4 regions of the Mesorhizobium sp. f-mel genome follow, and region 1 is predicted to be linked to each of the others. Evidence: riboswitches for the same ligand, from Rfam matches in the RefSeq annotation. Region 1 holds a riboswitch; each other region holds the start of a gene.
The links. Region 1 has a riboswitch for thiamine pyrophosphate ahead of thiB (thiamine ABC transporter substrate binding subunit). Riboswitches for the same ligand answer to the same signal wherever they lie in the genome.
Positions count from the first base shown of each region.

Region 2: it holds a riboswitch for thiamine pyrophosphate, as region 1 does, so the genes downstream of both, thiC (phosphomethylpyrimidine synthase ThiC) here and thiB (thiamine ABC transporter substrate binding subunit) in region 1, are expected to answer to the same signal.
Region 3: it holds a riboswitch for thiamine pyrophosphate, as region 1 does, so the genes downstream of both, ACWUKX_RS26095 (YkoF family thiamine/hydroxymethylpyrimidine-binding protein) here and thiB (thiamine ABC transporter substrate binding subunit) in region 1, are expected to answer to the same signal.
Region 4: it holds a riboswitch for thiamine pyrophosphate, as region 1 does, so the genes downstream of both, ACWUKX_RS19995 (hypothetical protein) here and thiB (thiamine ABC transporter substrate binding subunit) in region 1, are expected to answer to the same signal.

Region 1 is NZ_JBSPTO010000006.1:61,000-65,839, reverse strand. It holds gene ACWUKX_RS10760 (ABC-F family ATP-binding cassette domain-containing protein) at 1-573, opposite strand, end outside; gene ACWUKX_RS10755 (thiamine diphosphokinase) at 575-1,219, opposite strand; TPP riboswitch at 1,322-1,436, shown strand; gene thiB (thiamine ABC transporter substrate binding subunit) at 1,480-2,493, shown strand; gene thiP (thiamine/thiamine pyrophosphate ABC transporter permease) at 2,741-4,360, shown strand; gene thiQ (thiamine ABC transporter ATP-binding protein) at 4,357-4,840, shown strand, end outside.
Region 2 is NZ_JBSPTO010000042.1:15,172-20,011, forward strand. It holds gene ACWUKX_RS29060 (helix-turn-helix domain-containing protein) at 1-368, shown strand, start outside; gene ACWUKX_RS29065 (hypothetical protein) at 467-685, opposite strand; TPP riboswitch at 690-805, shown strand; gene thiC (phosphomethylpyrimidine synthase ThiC) at 911-2,734, shown strand; gene thiO (glycine oxidase ThiO) at 2,731-3,729, shown strand; gene thiS (sulfur carrier protein ThiS) at 3,698-3,895, shown strand; gene ACWUKX_RS29085 (thiazole synthase) at 3,900-4,673, shown strand; gene ACWUKX_RS29090 (thiamine phosphate synthase) at 4,670-4,840, shown strand, end outside.
Region 3 is NZ_JBSPTO010000030.1:330-5,169, reverse strand. It holds gene ACWUKX_RS26110 (NAD-dependent succinate-semialdehyde dehydrogenase) at 1-113, shown strand, start outside; gene ACWUKX_RS26105 (aminotransferase) at 150-1,529, shown strand; gene ACWUKX_RS26100 (alcohol dehydrogenase family protein) at 1,538-2,647, shown strand; gene ACWUKX_RS26095 (YkoF family thiamine/hydroxymethylpyrimidine-binding protein) at 2,657-3,265, opposite strand; TPP riboswitch at 3,256-3,367, opposite strand; gene ACWUKX_RS26090 (DUF2934 domain-containing protein) at 3,695-4,063, shown strand.
Region 4 is NZ_JBSPTO010000017.1:2,533-7,372, reverse strand. It holds gene ACWUKX_RS20015 (AI-2E family transporter) at 1-547, shown strand, start outside; gene ACWUKX_RS20010 (ABC transporter substrate-binding protein) at 808-1,821, opposite strand; gene ACWUKX_RS20005 (ABC transporter ATP-binding protein) at 1,818-2,576, opposite strand; gene ACWUKX_RS20000 (ABC transporter permease) at 2,573-3,373, opposite strand; gene ACWUKX_RS19995 (hypothetical protein) at 3,399-3,602, opposite strand; TPP riboswitch at 3,593-3,705, opposite strand; gene ACWUKX_RS19990 (sulfite exporter TauE/SafE family protein) at 3,971-4,747, shown strand.

The sequences.
Region 1 (4,840 bases):
GCGATCGAGCCAGACAGTGGCGCGTGACACGCGCTCGAGGAAACGGCGGTCGTGCGAGATGACGATCAGCGCCGAAGAGGTGCGGCCAAGCTCCTCCTCCAGCCACTCGATGACCGACAGGTCGAGATGGTTGGTCGGCTCATCAAGGAGGAGAATGTCGGGCTCCGGCGCCATGACGCGGGCAAGGGCAGCACGGCGCGCCTCGCCGCCGGAGAGATCGTTCGGCGGTTCCTCGCCGGACAGGCCGAGATGCTCTATCAGATAGGTGGCGCGGTAGGGATCGTCGGCGGGTCCGAGCCCCGCCTCGACGTAGGCGCGGACGCTGGCGAAACCATCCATGTCGGGCATTTGCGGCAGGTAGCGCACTGTCGCCGAAGGCTGGCGGAACACCTCGCCGTCCTGCGGCTCGATCAATCCCGCAGCGATCTTGAGCAACGTCGACTTGCCCGAGCCGTTGCGGCCGACCAAAGCGATCTTGTCGCCTGCCGACGCCGTCAGTTCCGCTCCGTCGAGCAGCGGCGTGCCACCGAAAGTCAGTTTTATCCCGTCGAGATTGAGAAGTGGCGGCGCCATGTCAGCTTTCGGTAAGCGGGAGTGGGTGGGCGAGCAACAGCGCGCGGCCGCTGCCCAACGCGATTTCGAGCCGGCCCTTGACCTCATTGGAAATGGTCAGCGACGAGCCGAACGCCATCTCGATATGGTTAAGCGGCCATTTGGCGCCGGTCACGGTCAGGCCGGAAAGGTCGGAAAAGCCGAGAATCGAAAACAGCGTGCTATCGGCGTAGTCGAAGCCGACCTTTCCGCGAAGCAAGGGAATGCCTTCCTGTGCGCCGCTGGTCAAAAGCACCTCCGTCCCTGCCTCGGCCAGTCGGACGCTGAGCGCCAGGTGCAAGAAGGCGTGGTCGGCCCGCTTGCCACCGAACGCGCCGGCAAGCACGAGGCTGGTCGCGCCGCGTTCGAGCGCGGCGGCGATAGCCAGTTCGCCGTCGGTCTTGTCCTTTTCTGCCGGAAACACCTGGCGGGGCACGGCGGCCAGCTCGTCCGGCAGATCCGCCGGCACCGAATCGAAGTCGCCGACCCAGAGTTCCGGCGTCAGGCTCAGCGTCCGGGCATGGCTCATGCCGGCGTCGGCGGCGATGACACGCGTGCCAGCGACCTGGCGGTCGAGCAGCGGCGTGCGGATAAGATCGCCGCCAAGCAGGATGGTGAATTTGCTCATATGCGTGGCCCTTACCAGCCCTGCTTGCGAAACGGAAGGCCGCGTTCCGGATGCCCGGCAAACTTCCGCTTGCGCCACACCTGGGCCGGGCCTATGTGTCGAAACGCTCTAACGGGGTGCTGGACGCGATCTTCGCGGACCAGCTGAGAGGCAACCATGCCAACCCGCTGAACCTGATCCGGTTTGTACCGGCGGAGGGATTAGACGTTTCGGACAGCCCGACGCCTCAATTCCTTTCAACGTGAACGAAGGAGGCGCCGATGCGCACGTTTTTATACACTCTTGTTTCGGCAATGCTGCTTGCGGCGGCCGTTCTCGCCGGCATCGGGCCGGCATCCGCGCAGGAAAAACTCACCGTCTATACCTATGAGAGCTTCACCGCCGACTGGGGTCCAGGCCCGGCGGTGAAGAAGGCCTTCGAGGCCGAATGCGGCTGTACTCTCGAATTCGTCGCGGTCGCCGACGGCGTCGCCCTGCTCAACCGCGTCAAGCTGGAAGGCGCCGCAACCAAGGCCGACATCGTGCTTGGCCTGGACACCAATCTGACGGCCGAAGCCAAGGCCACCGGCCTGTTTTCGCCGCATGGCGTCGTCATCGACGTCAATGTGCCGGGTGGCTGGAGCGACAATATTTTCGTGCCGTTCGACTATGGCTATTTCGCCGTCGTCTACGACACCGAAAAGCTAAAGACCCCGCCGAAGAGCCTGAAGGAATTGGTCGAGGGCAATGCCGATGAGAAGATCGTTATCCAGGATCCGCGCACCTCGACGCCCGGTCTCGGCCTGCTGTTGTGGGTGAGGTCGGTCTATGGCGACAAGGCGCCGGAAGCCTGGGCCAAGCTTAAGGCAAAGGTGCTCACCGTGACGCCGGGCTGGAGCGAGGCCTATGGCCTGTTCACCAAGGGTGAGGCGCCGATGGTGCTGTCCTATACCACGTCGCCGGCCTATCACATGGTCGCCGAAAACACCGAACGCTATCAGGCGGCGTCCTTCGAGGAGGGCGAGTATCTGCAGATCGAGGTTGCCGGCATAACCACCACGGGTGCGAAGAACCCGTTGGCGAAACAGTTCTTGACTTTTATGACCGGGCCGAAATTTCAGGATGTCATCCCCGAGACCAACTGGATGTTTCCTGCCGGCAAAACTGACAAGCCGCTCAATCCGGCCTTCGACAAGCTCGTCAAGCCGACCAAGACTTTGCTGTTCAGCCCCGAAGAGGTCGCCGCCAACCGCAAGGCCTGGGTCGACGAGTGGCTGTCGGTGATGAGCAAGTAGCTGTGATTGAAAGATGATCACTCTACGGCGCCCCCCTCTGTCCTGCCGGACATCTCCCCCTCAAGGGGGGAGATCGGATGTCACTTCCGCTTTCGCCAATCGCAACAGTCGAAAGATTGAGGCGAGGGTAAAGCTGCCAATCTCCCCCCTTGAGGGGGAGATGTCCGGCAGGACAGAGGGGGGTGGGCGGGAACTCGGCCTCAGCCATATTTTCTGCTTCGACGATCGTTGAACCAGGCAGGGCGGGATGCATATCGGATATCCTGCCGATCCCCGCGTCACCGCCGGCACCATCGCGCTTGCCGCTGTTGCGCTGCTGATCGGCGCTGCGTTCGCCGGGCTCATCCTTGAAGCTACACGCAACCCGACCGGCGCCGCGTCGACTTTCGATTCCTACCTCTTCCGTGTCGCCCGTTTCACGCTGTGGCAGGCTTTGCTGTCGACACTGCTTTCCGTCGTGCCGGCGCTGTTCGTTGCGCGGGCGCTGTCGCGGCATCCGCGCTTCTTTGGTCGTGCCTTGATCCTGCAGCTTTTCGCCGTGCCGCTTGCGCTGCCGGCCATCGTCGCCGCACTCGGCATTCTGGCTCTCTATGGCCGTGCCGGCTATTTCGCCGGCGTGCTCACCGCGATTGGCGGTCAGGGCTGGCCGGGCATATACGGCCTGTCCGGCATCCTCGTAGCCCATGTCTTCTTCAATCTGCCGCTGGCGACGCGGCTGTTCCTCGAGGCGCTGGCGACGGTGCCGGCCGACCAGTGGCGGCTGGCGAGCCAGCTCGGCATGGGCGCCAGGCCCGCATTCCGGTTGATCGAATGGCCGACGCTGCGTGCGGCACTGCCAGGCGTCGCCGGGCTTGTCTTCATGCTCTGCATCACATCCTTTACCATCGTGCTCACGCTGGGCGGCGGGCCGGGCGCGACGACACTGGAGGTCGCCATCTATCAGGCGCTGCGTTTCGATTTCGATCCTGCCCGCGCGGTGACGCTGACACTGCTGCAGATCGCGCTGACCTTCATCGTGGTGCTTGCATTGATGCGGCTTGGCGCCAACACCGTGGGCGACGCCAACCTGCCGGTGGCACCGCGCCGGTATCTTTCGGCTGGTACGGCCGAGACCGTGCTGAACGCAGCATTGATCGTTCTGGCATTGCTGTTCGTCGCCGGGCCGATGGCGGCCACGGTGACGTCAGGCCTTGGCGCCGATCTCGGCCGGCTGGCGGCCGAGCGCGCGGTGCGGCAGGCAACGCTGACCAGCGCCGTGCTCGCCTTGCTGGCGGCGCTGCTTTCAGTGGCGCTGTCGCTGTCGCTCGTCATGGCACGACGGGCGCTGGCCTTGAGGCGTCGCGTCGACGCCAAGACGTTGCTCGAATACGCCACCGATACCGGCGCCGGCTTCGTCCTCGTTGTGCCGCCCATCGTAATCGGCGCCGGCTGGTTCCTTCTCCTGCGTATTTTCAGCGATGTCTTTGCCATCGCCCCTGTCATGGTCGTCGCCGTCAACGCGGTGATGGCGATGCCGTTTGCCATCCGCGCCATTCGCCCCGGCTATGATGCGGCGAGCGAACGCCACGAACGGCTCTGTTTACTGCTTGGCATTTCGGGCTGGGACCGGTTCCGGCTGGTCGACTGGCCGTCGCTGCGGCGGCCTCTCGCCACCGGTTTCGCGTTCGCGATGGCTTTGTCGCTCGGCGATCTCGGCGTCATTGCCCTGTTCGGCAGCGACTCCCTGCAGACGCTGCCTTATCTCTTGCTGTCGCGCATGGGCAGCTACCGCACTATGGACGCGGCAGGCCTGGCATTGCTGCTCGGCCTGGTCTGTCTGGCGCTTGTCCTGGCCGCGGACTGGCTGGGACGGGGAGAAAAATCATGACGCTCAACAGCGAAAGCGGTACGGCTGTGCGGCTGGAAAAGGTCTCGTTCAGCTATGGCGAAGCGCCGTTTTTGTTCGATGTCGAGTTCGCCGCCTCGAAGATCACCGCCATCATGGGGCCGAGCGGTTCGGGAAAATCGACACTGCTCAATCTGGTGGCCGGCTTCGAGACGCCGCGATCGGGCCGCGTGCTGATCGGCGGCGCCGATTTCGGCGCCAAACCGCCTTCGGCGCGGCCGGTGTCGATGGTGTTCCAGGAAAACAATCTCTTTGCCCATCTTTCGGTCGAACGAAATGTCGGCCTTGGCCGCTCGCCGTCGCTCAGGCTGACCGAGGCCGACCACGCTGCGGTCGCCGCGGCGCTCAAGCGCGTCGGCCTTGCCGGCAAGCAACAGCGCCTGCCGCGCGAACTCTCCGGTGGCGAGCGGCAACGCGTCGCGCTCGCCCGCGTCCTGGTGCGCGACCGGCCGGTGCTCTTGC
Region 2 (4,840 bases), on a different contig from region 1:
GGATCGATCGCTTACCAAAGGATCGCCTCGCGAAGGCCGAAAGGGGCGCCGCCGCCATCATTCACCGTGTCCATCTCGCCGAACTGCGAAAGGCTATGGACACCACGCAGGCCCGGCTTGCCGAAAAATCCGGAATGAAGCAGGCCGAGATTTCGCGCGTCGAGCATCACCCGGAAACTGTTCAGATAAGGACCATGGAACGCTACGTCCGCAGCCTCGGCGGCGAACTTAAGATCGTCGCGATCTTCCCCGATGGCACCAGGGCGGAAATACCCATCCACGCGGGCCGCCCTGTCAAATCTCGGATTACGGCCGAGCAGGAGCCGATTGGGAACGATAATTATGGGGAAGCCCGGTTGGGGGCATGATTGCGGCTGTTCGGTGCAGCCGGAATTTCTGATTTGCTCTATGGCGCGCCTGCAGCCAAGCGTTGAAATGTGTTGCTTAGGATAGCTGCCGAGCCGCTTCAATTCAGTGCCGGGCCTCTACCAATGAAAGCATCGGCGCGGAGGCCGGAAACCCGCTCAAGCGACTCGATTATGCGACTGAGCAATATGGCGACGCAATCGGCCGCCAGGCGGTCCTCGTCGGCGATCGATGCCACCGCCGTGGGCAACAGCAAATTGGCCGTGGCGGCAAACGCCAGCGCATCGGCGCTTGACAAAAGGGCGCCGGCCCGGTCCAATCGAGGCATTCACCAGGGGAGTCCCGGCAAGGGGCTGAGATACTGCTGGCTTCGCGGCGCAGTGACCCGTTGAACCTGATCCAGTTCACACTGGCGTAGGGACGGTGCAAGCGCTTTGCGGGAATTCATGCCCGAAAACCTGTTTCGAGCAGGTCGCCCAAGGCGTCTTTTCATCCTTCCGGCACAGAACTGGGTCTCCAATGCAAATGAGCAAAGGAGCCTCAAATGAATGCCTTGACCCCCGCCGTGTCGACGGGACCGCTGCCCGCCTCGCGGAAAACCTACAAGCCCGGCGCCATCCACCCGCAGATCAGGGTGCCGATGCGCGAGATCGCCGTCCACCCGACCGCCGGTGAGCCGCCGGTCACGGTTTACGATCCGTCCGGCCCTTATACCGACCCCACTATCGAGACCAGCATCGAGACCGGCCTTGCCCGGCTGCGCCAGGACTGGATCACGGCACGTGGCGATGTCGAATTCTACGACGGCCGCCACGTCAGGCCGGAGGACAATGGATTTGCGGCGGGCGAGCGCCTGACGCCGGAATTTCGAGTCCGCAACCCTCCGCGGAGGGCCCGGGCCGGCAAGGCGGTGACACAGCTTGCCTATGCCCGCGCCGGGATCATCACCCCCGAAATGGAATTCGTCGCCATTCGCGAGAACCTTGGACGCGAGATCCTGCAAGGCAAGCTGCAGCGGGAGGGCGAGGCCTTCGGTGCCTCGATCCCGGATTTCGTCACGCCGGAGTTCGTGCGTGAAGAGGTGGCGCGGGGGCGCGCAATCATCCCCGCCAACATCAACCACCCCGAAAGTGAGCCGATGATCATCGGCCGCAATTTCCTGGTCAAGATCAACGCCAATATCGGCAATTCCGCCGTCACCTCGTCCATGGCCGAAGAGGTCGAAAAGATGGTCTGGGCGATCCGCTGGGGCGCCGACACGGTGATGGATCTGTCGACCGGCCGCAACATCCACAACATCCGCGAATGGATCATACGCAATTCGCCGGTGCCGATCGGGACGGTGCCGCTCTATCAGGCGCTGGAGAAGGTCGCCGGCATCGCCGAGGACCTCAACTGGGAGGTCTATCGCGATACGCTGATCGAGCAGGCCGAGCAGGGCGTTGACTATTTCACCATCCACGCCGGCGTCCGGCTGCATTACATTCCGCTGACGGTCGAGCGCGTCACCGGGATTGTCAGCAGAGGCGGCTCGATCATGGCGAAATGGTGCCTGCACCATCATCGGGAAAGCTTCCTCTACGAGCATTTCGAGGAAATCTGCGACATCTGTCGCGCCTATGACGTCTCCTTCTCACTCGGCGATGGCCTACGCCCCGGCTCGATCGCCGACGCCAACGACGCGGCGCAATTCGCCGAACTGGAAACGCTCGGTGAGCTGACAAAAATCGCCTGGGCGAAGGATTGCCAAGTCATGATCGAGGGGCCTGGGCATGTCCCCATGCACAAGATCAAGCGGAACATGCACAAGCAGCTCGCCATCTGCGGTGAGGCACCCTTCTACACGCTCGGACCGCTGACGACCGATATTGCGCCCGGCTATGACCACATCACCAGCGGAATCGGTGCTGCCATGATCGGCTGGTTCGGCACCGCCATGCTCTGCTATGTGACGCCGAAGGAGCATCTCGGTCTGCCGGATCGCAACGACGTCAAGACCGGTGTGATAACCTACAAAATAGCCGCGCACGCCGCCGACCTCGCCAAGGGCCATCCGGCGGCGAAAATCCGCGACGATGCGCTGTCACGGGCCCGGTTCGAGTTCCGCTGGGAAGACCAGTTCAACCTCTCGCTCGACCCTGAAACGGCGCGCTCGTTCCACGACGAGACCTTGCCGAAGGAGGCGCACAAGCTGGCGCATTTCTGTTCCATGTGCGGGCCGAAATTCTGCTCGATGCGCATCTCCCATGACATCCGCGCCGAAGCACAGAAGGAGGGAATGGCGGCGATGGCGGAAAAATATCGCGCGGGCGGCGACCTCTATATGCCGGTGAGTGACACCACGCCCAAGGTGCCGGAGCCGTCATGAGGGTGCTGGTCAAAGGGGCCGGCGTCGCTGGCCTCACAGCTGCCTTCGAACTTGCCGCTCGCGGCGCAGCGGTCACCGTGGCCGAAATCGGGTGTAGTCTCGGCGGCGCATCGTGGTTTGCCGGCGGCATGCTAGCGCCCTGGTGCGAACGCGAAAGCGCCGAGCAGCCTGTGCTGGACCTCGGACGCGGCGCCGCCGACTGGTGGGATGCGGCGCTGCCCGGCCAGGTGACGCGGGCCGGAACGCTCGTTGTTGCAGCGCCGCGGGATGCGGGCGAGCTTGACCGTTTCGCAAGCCGCACCTCAGGCCATTGCTGGATCGATGAAGAGGAAATCGCGCGGCTGGAGCCCGATCTCGCCGGCCGTTTCCGGCGCGGGCTGTTCTTCCCCGGCGAGGCGCATCTCGACCCGCGCCAGGCGATGGCAGCGCTTCACGAAAAGCTCGCCGCCATGGGCGTCGACTTCCGCTTTGCCACGGACGCCCGGCAGCTTTCCGGGTTCGAACGCGAGATCGACTGCATAGGAATGGCAGCGGGTAATGAGAGGCTGCGCGGCGTTCGCGGCGAAATGCTTATCCTGCGCACGCCCGAAATCTCGCTGTCGCGCCCGGTGCGGCTGCTTCATCCGCGCTTTCCGCTCTACGTGGTGCCGCGCAGCGATCACCGTTTCATGGCCGGCGCCACGATGATCGAGAGCGATGACTGTGGTCCGGTCGCGGTCCGTTCGATGATGGAACTTCTCAGCGCTGCCTGCGCGCTCCACCCGGCCTTCGGTGAGGCCGGCATCATCGAGACCGGCGCCGGTATTCGCCCGGCCTTTGCCGACAATCTGCCGCGTGTCGAAGCACGTGGAAATGGCGTCGCCATCAACGGGCTCTACCGCCATGGTTTCCTTCTTGCGCCCGCCATGGCGCGGCTGGCCGCCGCTCTTGTCTTCGATCATGCCAAATTCGAGGAACTTGCTCATGCAACTGATCGTCAACGGCGAAGCGCTTGAGAATGACGCCACGACACTGGCGGCGCTGCTTGCCGCGCTCGCCTATGAGGGCGATTGGCTGGCAACGGCTGTCAACAGCGACCTTGTGCACAAAGCAAACCGGGCAGAATTCCTGTTGAGCGAAGGCGACCGGATCGAGATCCTGTCACCCATGCAGGGTGGGTAGGACCATGTTCGATCTTTTTGGAACGACGCTTCCCTCACGCCTGCTTCTCGGCACCGCCCAATATCCTTCACCAGCCATCCTTGCCGATGCTGTCAAGGCGTCCGGGACGTCGGTGGTGACCGTCTCCTTGCGGCGTGAAATGGCAGGCGGCAAGGCTGGCGAGAATTTCTGGTCGTTGATCCGCTCGCTCGGCGTCCACGTCCTACCCAACACTGCCGGCTGCCATTCCGTCAAGGAGGCGGTCACGACCGCGAAAATGGCGCGCGAAGTCTTCGGCACAGACTGGATCAAGCTCGAAGTGATCGGCAACCATGATACCCTCCAGCCGGACGTGTTTGGCCTGGTCGAAGCCGCCCGAATCCTGTGCGAAGACGGTTTTGCGGTCCTCCCCTACACCACCGACGATCTTGTCGTTGCGGAACGGCTGCTGGACGCGGGCTGCAAGGTCTTAATGCCATGGTGCGCGCCGATCGGTTCCGCGCTCGGCCCGGTCAACATCCCGGGGCTGCGCTCGATGCGTGGACATTTTCCCGGCGTCCCGCTGATCGTCGATGCGGGGCTTGGACGACCATCGCACGCGGCGACCGTCATGGAACTCGGCTTCGACGCCGTGCTCCTGAATACGGCGGTTGCCAAGGCAGCCGATCCGATCGGCATGGCGCGCGCGTTCGGCAAGGCGGTCGATGCCGGCCGTGAAGCTTTCTGCTCGGGAATGCTCGAACCGCGCGATGTCGCCATACCGTCGACACCGACATTTGGCAGGGCGGTTTTTTCATGAAGCTCGACCCCTTCTACCTGATCGTCGACAGCGCTGCCTGGATCGAACGGCTCGTCCCGCTTGGCGTTAAGCTGGTGCAGTTGCGCATCAAGGACAGGGACGAGCCCATGCTGCAGATGGAAATCCGCCGCGCGATCGACGTCTGCACGGCCCATGGTTGTCAACTG
Region 3 (4,840 bases), on a different contig from region 1:
GCGCGCCGATCCCCTTCGGCGGCGTCAAACAGTCCGGCATCGGCCGCGAGGGCTCGCGCCACGGGCTCGAAGCCTTTACCGATCTCAAATATCTCTGCCTGGACGTGGCCTAGAACCGCGCCCGACACTTTTTCTCAGGAGTAAAAAAGATGCTCGACCAGTCCAACGAACTCGCCGCCTGGGACCGCGACCACTTCTTCCATCCCTCGACCCATATGGGCACGCACGCGCGCGGCGAGAGCCCGACCCGCGTGATCGCCGGCGGCGAAGGCGTCACCATCTGGGACAACAATGGCCGCAAGAGCATCGATGCCTTCGCCGGACTCTATTGCGTCAATGTCGGCTATGGCCGCCAGAAGATTGCCGACGCCATCGCCGCGCAAGCCAAGAACCTCGCCTATTACCACGCCTATGTCGGCCACGGCACCGAGGCGTCGATCACGCTGTCCAAGATGATCATCGACCGCGCCCCGCAAGGCATGTCGAGGGTCTATTTCGGCCTCTCCGGTTCCGACGCCAACGAAACCAACATCAAGCTGATCTGGTACTACAACAACGTGCTCGGCCGGCCGGAGAAGAAGAAGATCATCTCGCGCTGGCGCGGCTATCACGGTTCCGGCGTCATGACCGGATCGCTGACTGGGCTCGACCTATTCCACAACGCTTTCGACCTGCCGCGTGCGCCGATCCTGCACACCGAGGCGCCCTACTATTTCCGCCGTGCCGACCGCTCGCTGAGCGAGGAGCAGTTTTCCCAACACTGCGCCGACAAGCTCGAAGAGATGATCCTGGCTGAAGGCCCGGACACGGTTGCCGCCTTCATCGGCGAGCCGATCCTCGGCACCGGCGGCATCGTGCCGCCGCCCGCCCTCTATTGGGAAAAGATCCAGGCGGTTCTGAAGAAGTACGATGTGCTGCTGGTCGCCGACGAAGTGGTCACCGGCTTCGGCCGGCTGGGAACCATGTTCGGTTCCGACCATTACGGCATCAAGCCCGACCTGATCACCATCGCCAAGGGCCTGACCTCGGCCTATGCACCGCTGTCTGGCGTCATCGTCTCGGACAAGGTCTGGCAGGTGCTGGTGCAGGGTTCCGACAAGCTCGGCTCGCTCGGCCACGGCTGGACCTATTCGGCGCATCCGATCTGCGTTGCCGCCGGTGTCGCCAACCTGGAACTGATAGACGAGATGGACCTTGTGACCAATGCCGGCGAGACCGGCGCCTATTTCCGTGCCGAACTGGCGAAAGCCGTCGGCGGCCACAAAAACGTCGGCGAGGTGCGCGGTGACGGCATGCTGGCGGCAATCGAGTTCGTCGCCGACAGAAATGATCGCGTGTTCTTCGATGCATCGCAAAAGATCGGGCCGCAGGTCGCAACCGCCCTCGCCGCAAGCGGTGTCATCGGCCGCGCCATGCCGCAGGGCGACATTCTCGGCTTTGCGCCGCCGCTCTGCCTCACCCGCGAAGAGGCCGACATCATCGTCTCGAAGACGGCCGATGCGGTGAAAAGCGTGTTTGCAAACATCTGAAGATCGACATGAATGCCATGACCAAATCCCTCCCCGCCACCATGGCCGCCGTGCAGCTGACCGGTCACGGCGGGCCGGAAAAGCTCGTCTACCGCACCGACGTGAAAGTGCCCTCGCCCGCCCCAGGTGAAGTGCTGGTCAAGGTCACCGCTTGCGGCATGAACAACACCGATGTCTGGGTGCGTCAGGGCGCCTATGGCACGGAAGAAGATGCTGCCGCGGTATCGACTTGGCGCCGCCAAGGCAACACGCTGACTTTCCCGCGCATCCAGGGCACAGACACGGTCGGCCACATCGTCGCCGTCGGCGATGGCGTCTCGCCGGACCGTATCGGCGAGCGGGTGATGGTCGATTTCTCGATCTACAACCGCGACGACGATTCCCTCGCCGACATCGACTATATGGGCCACGGCCGTGACGGCGGCTATGCCGAATACCAGGCTGTGCCAGCCGAGAACGCCCATGTCGTCGATACCGAAATGACCGATGTCGAACTTGCCACCTTCTGCTGCGCCTATCTCACAGGCGAACAGATGCTGGAACGTGCCGCACTAAGAGCTGGCGAGCGTGTGCTGGTCACTGGCGCTTCTGGCGGCGTCGGCTCCGGCATCGTGCAGCTGGCGCGGGCGCGCGGCGCCATCCCCTATGCCGTCGTCGGCAAGGGCAAGGAACAGGCGGTGCTCGACATCGGGGCCGAAGCGGTGATCACTCGTGGCATCGCCGACCTGCCCGCCGCCGTGAACGCAGCGACCGAGGGCCGGCCGATCGACGTGGTTGCTGACCTGGTCGGCGGCGCCATGTTCAACGACCTCTTGCGCATCCTCAGGCCCGAAGGTCGCTACACGACGGCCGGCGCGATTGCCGGCCCGGTCGTACAGCTCGATCTGCGCACTATGTATCTCAAGCAGTTGCAGCTGCACGGTTCCAGTCAGGGCACGCGACACGATTTCCGCCGTATCGTCCGCTACATCGAGGACAAGAAGATCCGACCGCTGGTCGGCGGCGTCTACAAGCTCTCCGATTTCCACCGCGCCCAGGCGGATTTCATTGCCAAGGATTTCGTCGGCAAGCTGGTGGTCGTTCCGGATGCCGTCTCGGATCTCGCTGCAACCCGTTGACAGCCAAGGCTAACGAGGGCTCGGGCTGTTCGCCGACACGGTAAAGTCGAGCGCGACATGGCCTTGCGGCGCGCCGAAGCGAAGGAAAGCTTCCGACAGCGTCGCGAACACCGGTCCAGCGTCGCCCCTCAGCTTCGTGCAGAAATTCTTCGACCTGTCGAAGACCCCCGAGGCCTTGAGGAAGTCGATGCAGCCGTAGATCTCGTCCATGTGGTGGCCCTCGCCGAGCGGATAGAGCGAGAACTGCGCGGCGACCTCTTGTCCGAGTTTTTTCGCACCGTCGACATGCGCCCGCGCCGCGCCGATGCGCTCGGCCAGGGACAGCTCGTGGCTGCTGCCGGAAATCGGTGTGCAGATCGGATCGTCAGGCTCGCCAGGGCAGCCACGCGACACCGTCGCCGACAACACGCAATGCACACCACTTGCCGCCGCCGAGGCGAACAGATCGCGCATGGCCGGGAAAAGCTGTTCGGGCGGGCCGACCATCAGCGTCGAAATGTCGTCGGTTTCGATGCGGAAATTCGGCCGATAAGGATCCATCGCCGAAAGTGCCCTAAGGATGACGCCGACGAAATCATCGCACATCGGATACAGGGAAATCTGTGCACCTGAAAACATAGTCGCCTCGCTCCGCTGGCATTACCCAGATCAGCTTGAGGGACCGAAGGCTTGCACCTTCCATCTCAGCCCCGGCAATACGGAGCGCCCCTGTCGATATGGGCGACGTAGCAGCTGCGCGAACGATGTTCAAGCAATGGCCAGCTCTAATTTAGTCTGGCATCGTGCTGCAGGAGCCGAACTTTCTCCTCAAACCCGTTTCCATACGGAAAACAATGCTGCACCCTTCAGCGCGATGGACGACTTGCTCTCGAGCACCGCACTAGGATTTGCTCCGGGCCACCTAAAGCATCGCAGCATCGCAACGCCGCAGGCATGGTCTTCCGGAAGCCAGCCTTCCGGGTCCCCTCTTTGTCTGAAATCGGCGTGCAGGATGGGATCGTTCCGACGCTCCTTCGCGTTGGGTGAAACCCACAAGGAGGAACGACCATGTCAGACGACAAACACGAACGCATTCGGCGCCGCGCATATGAGATCTGGGAACGAGAAGGCCAGACGCACGGTCTGCACGAGCGCCATTGGAATCAGGCGACCGTCGAAATCGAGAACGAAGACCGCTCGCTTGGTGCTCGCCCGCCGGCAATATCTGGTGCCGATGTGCCAGCTCCCACGCAGACCCAAAGCCGAGTGAAGAAAGGCAACCGCGCCGCTGGTCAATCGGATGTTGAGGCAGCGGAAGCGCTGGCGATGAGAACAGGCATCACCGGCGACCAAGCTCAAGACCTCATCGACCGCCTCGGTGACGATCCGCTGGCACTCGATGAGGCGGCGCGGAGCCTTAGAGCAACCGAAAGGTAACCGCCGGCTGTCCAGGCAGCCCATCGCTGTACTCGACACACCGCCGCAGATTTTCAATCTCCGCCCCCAAGCGGACCGCCGCACCGGCCGAACAAATGAAGCCCGCGCCTCTGGCGGAGAGAGCGGGCCGATCGGATCGCGGTCCTGTTTCATGACCTTGGACTGAGATCGCGGTTTCGCCTTCGACGCTCGATGATGCGTCCGTTTCGACGAGCAGCGTCGGCTGCGATCAGCGCCGGGAATGTTCCAGCCTCACGACGAGCGGGCCCAGTCCTGATGAGTTCCGTCACCGTCGCCGAGCGCTACGTTCCCCACACGAAGTCGAGGTCTGCCCGCATCGCGTGTGGGTAGAAAGCAGTGCATCAGCCTGGTTCGATTATCGCTCCCTCCACAAAACCAGTGAGGAAGGTTTTGACCCGTCGATCAGCATGGCCAGCCATCCACGTCATCGCCGCTGGTCCAACCCACAGCGACCGGTCGGGCGCACTTGGGTTTGCTGACCTGGATGGTCCGGCCGGTGCGTCCGGCCGTCGCGGATTGCGCCACTGAACGACCGAGTTCCGGTAGGTTCTCTTGATTGCACGGCACAGGAACTTGTACCTGCGTTCGACGTTGGCCGCGGCGTTAGCTTCTAGGTCCCGTCGAGATCGCGAAACTGCCCTCCACTATGACTGTTTCGGTCATCTTGCATCGCAGGAATTGAATCGTGGAATTCTCATCACGGCAATACCAATCGTTCTGTGCCTGAATGAACTCCGCTGAAAGCCGTGGCAGGTC
Region 4 (4,840 bases), on a different contig from region 1:
TGCACCGGAGACGGCATACATGCTGTCGCGCTTTGCCGAGACGGTACATGCGATCCTGATAGGCACCGTTTTTGTCGCCGCTGTGCAGGGAACGCTGGGCGGCCTGATGTTCTGGTGGCTCGGCCTGCCCACGCCGGTCTTCTGGGGCCTGGTAATGGGACTTCTTGCCATCGTGCCAGTGCTCGGCGCATTCGTGATCTGGGTGCCGGCAGCGATCTATCTCGCACTGGAAGGGTCTTGGGCAAGCGCAGCGATCCTGACCATCTGGGGCGGCGGCGTCGTCGCCGGCATCGACAATCTGCTCTATCCGATGCTTGTCGGGAGCCGGTTGCGGCTCCACACAGTGATGGCCTTTATCGGCGCGGTCGGTGGCATCGTCCTCTTTGGAGCATCCGGACTCGTCCTCGGCCCTGCGGTGATCGCGGTCACCATCAGCCTCATTGACATCCTCAAGAAACGGTTGAACGGCCAACCCGGGGCGGAACTGACGCCAAAGCGCTACACGAAGCCATCACGTCAGTCCGGAGCCGGGCCTAGTCGTGAGTAAGCACCGCCACGCGCCCCTGTTCGATCCTAGACCTAAAGACTTGGCAGGCCGTATCGCTCGCGAAGGGTGCGCTCACCCCCAGCGTCGAAAACTTCCGAACGCTCCAGCAAAGGCATCACGTCGTCGATGAAGCTTTGCTGGTCGACCCAATAGTCGAGGCTAGTCGAGGCAAGCGGGTCGCTTTTCGGGTATGCGCCAACCGGCCCCGTGACTGCCGAGGCTAAAGATCACGGCATTGAGATATATGCACAGCGGCGGGCTCATTTTTCGCCGGCTATATAGGCGTTGCTGTAATAGGCCGCGAAATCGAGGGGTTCGCCGATCAGGTTTCCATCGCTGTCGCGCAGGGCGCCGGCCTTGAACAGGTAGCCGCCGATCGCCTCCATCTTTGCTGGATCGATTGTGCCGATCGCGCCGGTGGGGCTTTGCAGATAGTGGCCGTCGACCAGCGCCTTCAGGGATGCTTCGATCAGCGGACGGTCGGTCAGCACGTCGCTGTTTGCTGCGATCAGGATATCAGCCGCTTCTTGCGGATGTTCGACGGCGAAGGCATAGCCGCGCCTGGTCGCGGCGATGAACCCAGTTGCCGTGTCCTTGTTCTTTTCGAGGTAGGCCCGGCTCGAGCCAATGAAATTGGTGTGTTGGTCGGGCACGCCGTAATCGGCGTAGCGGAAGGCGCGTTGGGCCTTGCCGTCAAGTTCCGCTTTGATCCCCTCCCAAGTATAGACTTCGAGCGTAAAATCGACTGCGCCATTGGCCAAGGCCTCATAGGCGGAGGTGCCCAGCGTCACCGTTTCGAATTTGCCCTCGCCGCCATCATGGCGGATAATGGTGCCGATCAGCGCATTCTCCCAGGCGCTGCCGAAACCGCCATAGGTTAGGCCGTCCAGGTCCCTTGGGGACTGTATATCGGCGCGGTCGGCATTGAACACCAGCCTGCCGGTTTCTGTCTGCATGATGGCGTAGGTGGCGACGAGGTCGGCGCCGGCGGTGCGTTGGGTGAACAATCCTATGGATCCCAATATACCGAAATCAGCCACGCGGTTGGCGATCAGCGTACCGGCCGCAGTGTCGCTGTAGGGCAGGATCTGCACGTCGAGCCCGGCCTCGGCGTAGAAGCCTTTCGCCTGGGCGACATATAGCCCGACATGGTTTGTGTTCGGCGTCCAGTCTAGTGCGACGGTGACAGTCTGCTGGGCGCGGACGGACGTGACGGGTCCGAGCCCGGAGATCAATGCGGCAGCGATGAAGAGGCGTCTGGAAAGCATGGTCATGTCCTTTGGGCGGGCTGTGGATCGAGCAGGGTATCGAGGATGTCGGCTTCGATGGCGCTGGCTTCCGGCGAGACAAGATCCGTGCGCGGGCGCGGAAGAGGTATGGCGATTTCGCGCAGCACGCGGGCGGGGCGGCTGCTCAGCACATAGATGCGGTCGGACAGGAAGACTGCCTCGCGCACGTCGTGGGTGATCAGCAGGACGGTCCAGCGGTGTCGGTCCCACATCATCGGAAGCCAGCGCTGCATGCCGGTGCGCGTGAGGGCGTCGAGTGCGCCGAACGGTTCGTCGAGCAACAGCATGGCGCGGTCCTGCACGACGGTACGCAACAGCGCGGCGCGCTGGCGCATTCCGCCCGAGAGCTGCGCCGGATACCTTTGCTCGAAGCCCGCAAGGCCGAATTCGCCGAAGAGCGGCGCCACCTTGTCGCGCGCCGCCTTGCGGGACATGCCTTGCACTTCCAAACCGAGCGCGGTGTTGTCGATAACCGTGCGCCAAGGCATCAGGGCATCGTGCTGCGGCATGAAGGCAAACGGTCGGCGCGCGTCGGCCAATGGCCGCCCGTCGAAGTCGACACCGCCGCCGTAGCCTTCGAGACCGCCCGTCAGCAATCTGAAGATCGTGGATTTGCCGGCTCCGGAGGGGCCGAGGATTGAAACGAATTCGCCCGGCTCGACATGCAGCGTGATGCCGGCAAGCACGTCAATGTCGCCAAAACGCTTGCTGACTTGGCGCAGCTCCAGCCGTCTGCTCATGATTTTCGTGCGGCATCGAGCCGCTCCCATGGCATGGCGGCGCGCTGGATCAGCACCGTGGCGGCAAACAGGGCTAGCGTGAGCAAGGCGCTGATCAGCACGGCTGCGAGCACGAGATCGGGCCGGAAATTGTTTTTGGCGTTGAGCATGTAGATGCCGAGCCCTTTGGCCGCGCCGGCATATTCCGCGAAGATGGCGCCCACCACGGCGTAGGTGATCGAGATACGCAGCCCGGCGAAGAAATAGGGCAGCGAGGAGGGCAGGCGGGCCAGCAGGAAAATGCGCATGCGGGAAGCGCCCATCGAACTCAGAAGCGCCGAGATGTCCCGATCCGTCGATTCGTAACCCTGCACCAGCGCGACCAGCATGGGAAAGAAAGTCACGAGGGCGACCAGCATGATCTTCGGCGTCAGCCCGAAGCCGAACCAGAGAATGACCAGCGGGGCGATCGCCACCAGCGGCAGCGTCTGGCTAATGATGAAGACCGGGAACAGGGCGCGGCGCAGCGGTTTGAAGAAATCGATCAGCATCGAAAGAAGGAAGGCAACGGCCAGCGAGCAGGCGAAGCCCACCAATGTGGCACTGATGGTCGGCACGGTGTTGTCGAACAGCGCCTGGCGCTGCAGGATGGCCTGGGCGAGAATGCGTGACGGCGCGGGCAGCGTGGTGGGCGAGATGCCCGAGATGCGCGCATAGAGCTCCCAAGCCAAAACCAGCGTGCCGACAGATAGCAAGGCCGGTCCGATCTTGGCGAACAAGGCTGCGATTCGCGGCGCGGCGGAGAAAGATTGGGACATGCGAGACCTGTCTGGCGCGAAAAGATCAGCGCGGGGCCGGGCTGTTGGCCGAAACCGTAAGCTCGGTCGTGACATGGCCCTGGAGCCGGCCGACCGGCAGCGTCGAAATATCGCCTGTGCCCATGCGCAACTGATCGCGACAAGGGTCGAGCGCATCGAGCGCGGAGATGTCGACACCGACGAAATCGCCGGTCCTCGGATAAAGAGAAATCTGTACGTCAGAAAACATCGCCCGCCTCGCTCCGCTGGTATTATCCAGATCAGCTCTAGGGTTTACGGGCTTGCAGCCCATCTCTCAGCCCCGACGATACGGAGCACCCCTGTGGATGGCGGCAATTAAACAGATATGGGGTGGAGCTGCAAGTCTGCGCCCGACCCGTACCCGACCCGTGAAACCTCAGGTCAGAGGAGGTGCGGCTACCCGAACATCCAATTCGAGAGATCGCTCTCGATATCCTAAGAGGCTGAATGACTGAAGGTACAGGAAAGGCGTCGATCGAGTGGACAATTTCCCGTTCGTCGTCACCATTGTCGATGCGAGGCGTTTGGTGAATTGTCTTTTCGGCAATTACGACTCGCGCTTTGTTGGAGAGCCAAATGCAAGAGTTCATTCTTTTTGCGCTCGTAGGGTTTGTAGCTCAAGCTGTGGACGGGGCTCTCGGCATGGCCTACGGCGTGATTTGCTCGACAACATTACTGGGGTTTGGCGTGTCTCCTGCACACGCTTCGGCTTCAGTTCACGCGGCTGAGCTGTTTACCACTGCGGCCTCGGGTTCGGCTCACCTCTATCACCGCAATATCGACTGGAAGCTTTTCTGGCGCCTGATGCCGTTTGGCGTTCTCGGCGGCGTTCTCGGCGCTTTTGTGCTCACCTCGTTTGAGGGAGCGATCATGAAGCCATATGTGACCACATACCTTGCACTCGTCGGAGCTTGGCTCCTGTTCCGTTCCTTCCGGCGTATCCCAAGCAATCCGGTCCCTGCAAGCGCGGTACCTCCCCTTGGACTTGGTGGTGGATTTCTCGATGCGGCAGGGGGTGGCGGATGGGGACCCATCGTAACGACGGGCCTTCTTGGTTTTGGCGGGACGCCCCGCTACGTTATTGGTACGGTAAATGCCAGCGAGTTCCTCATCACGCTCTCGGTGTCTCTGACCTTCTTGTTTGCGGTGCTAACGGGCCACTGGGAGGAGGCAGGAGAGCTAACGGAAAATCTACTCTCTGTCGCCGGCTTGATCCTTGGCGGCGTAGTCGCAGCGCCGATTGCGGGATGGGTAGTGAAGTCAATCGCAGAAAAGACGCTTCTCAGGCTCGTTGGCATTCTCATCATACTGCTGGCGGGCTGGCAAACCGCGCAACTCTTCGAATGGGTGTAAACTGAGGCACATCGAAAAAGTTGTCGGCGTCGCTTCCCTGGCGGCCGTGCCGGAGACGAAAACTCAATTCCCAAATGGAACGAAGAGACCCCT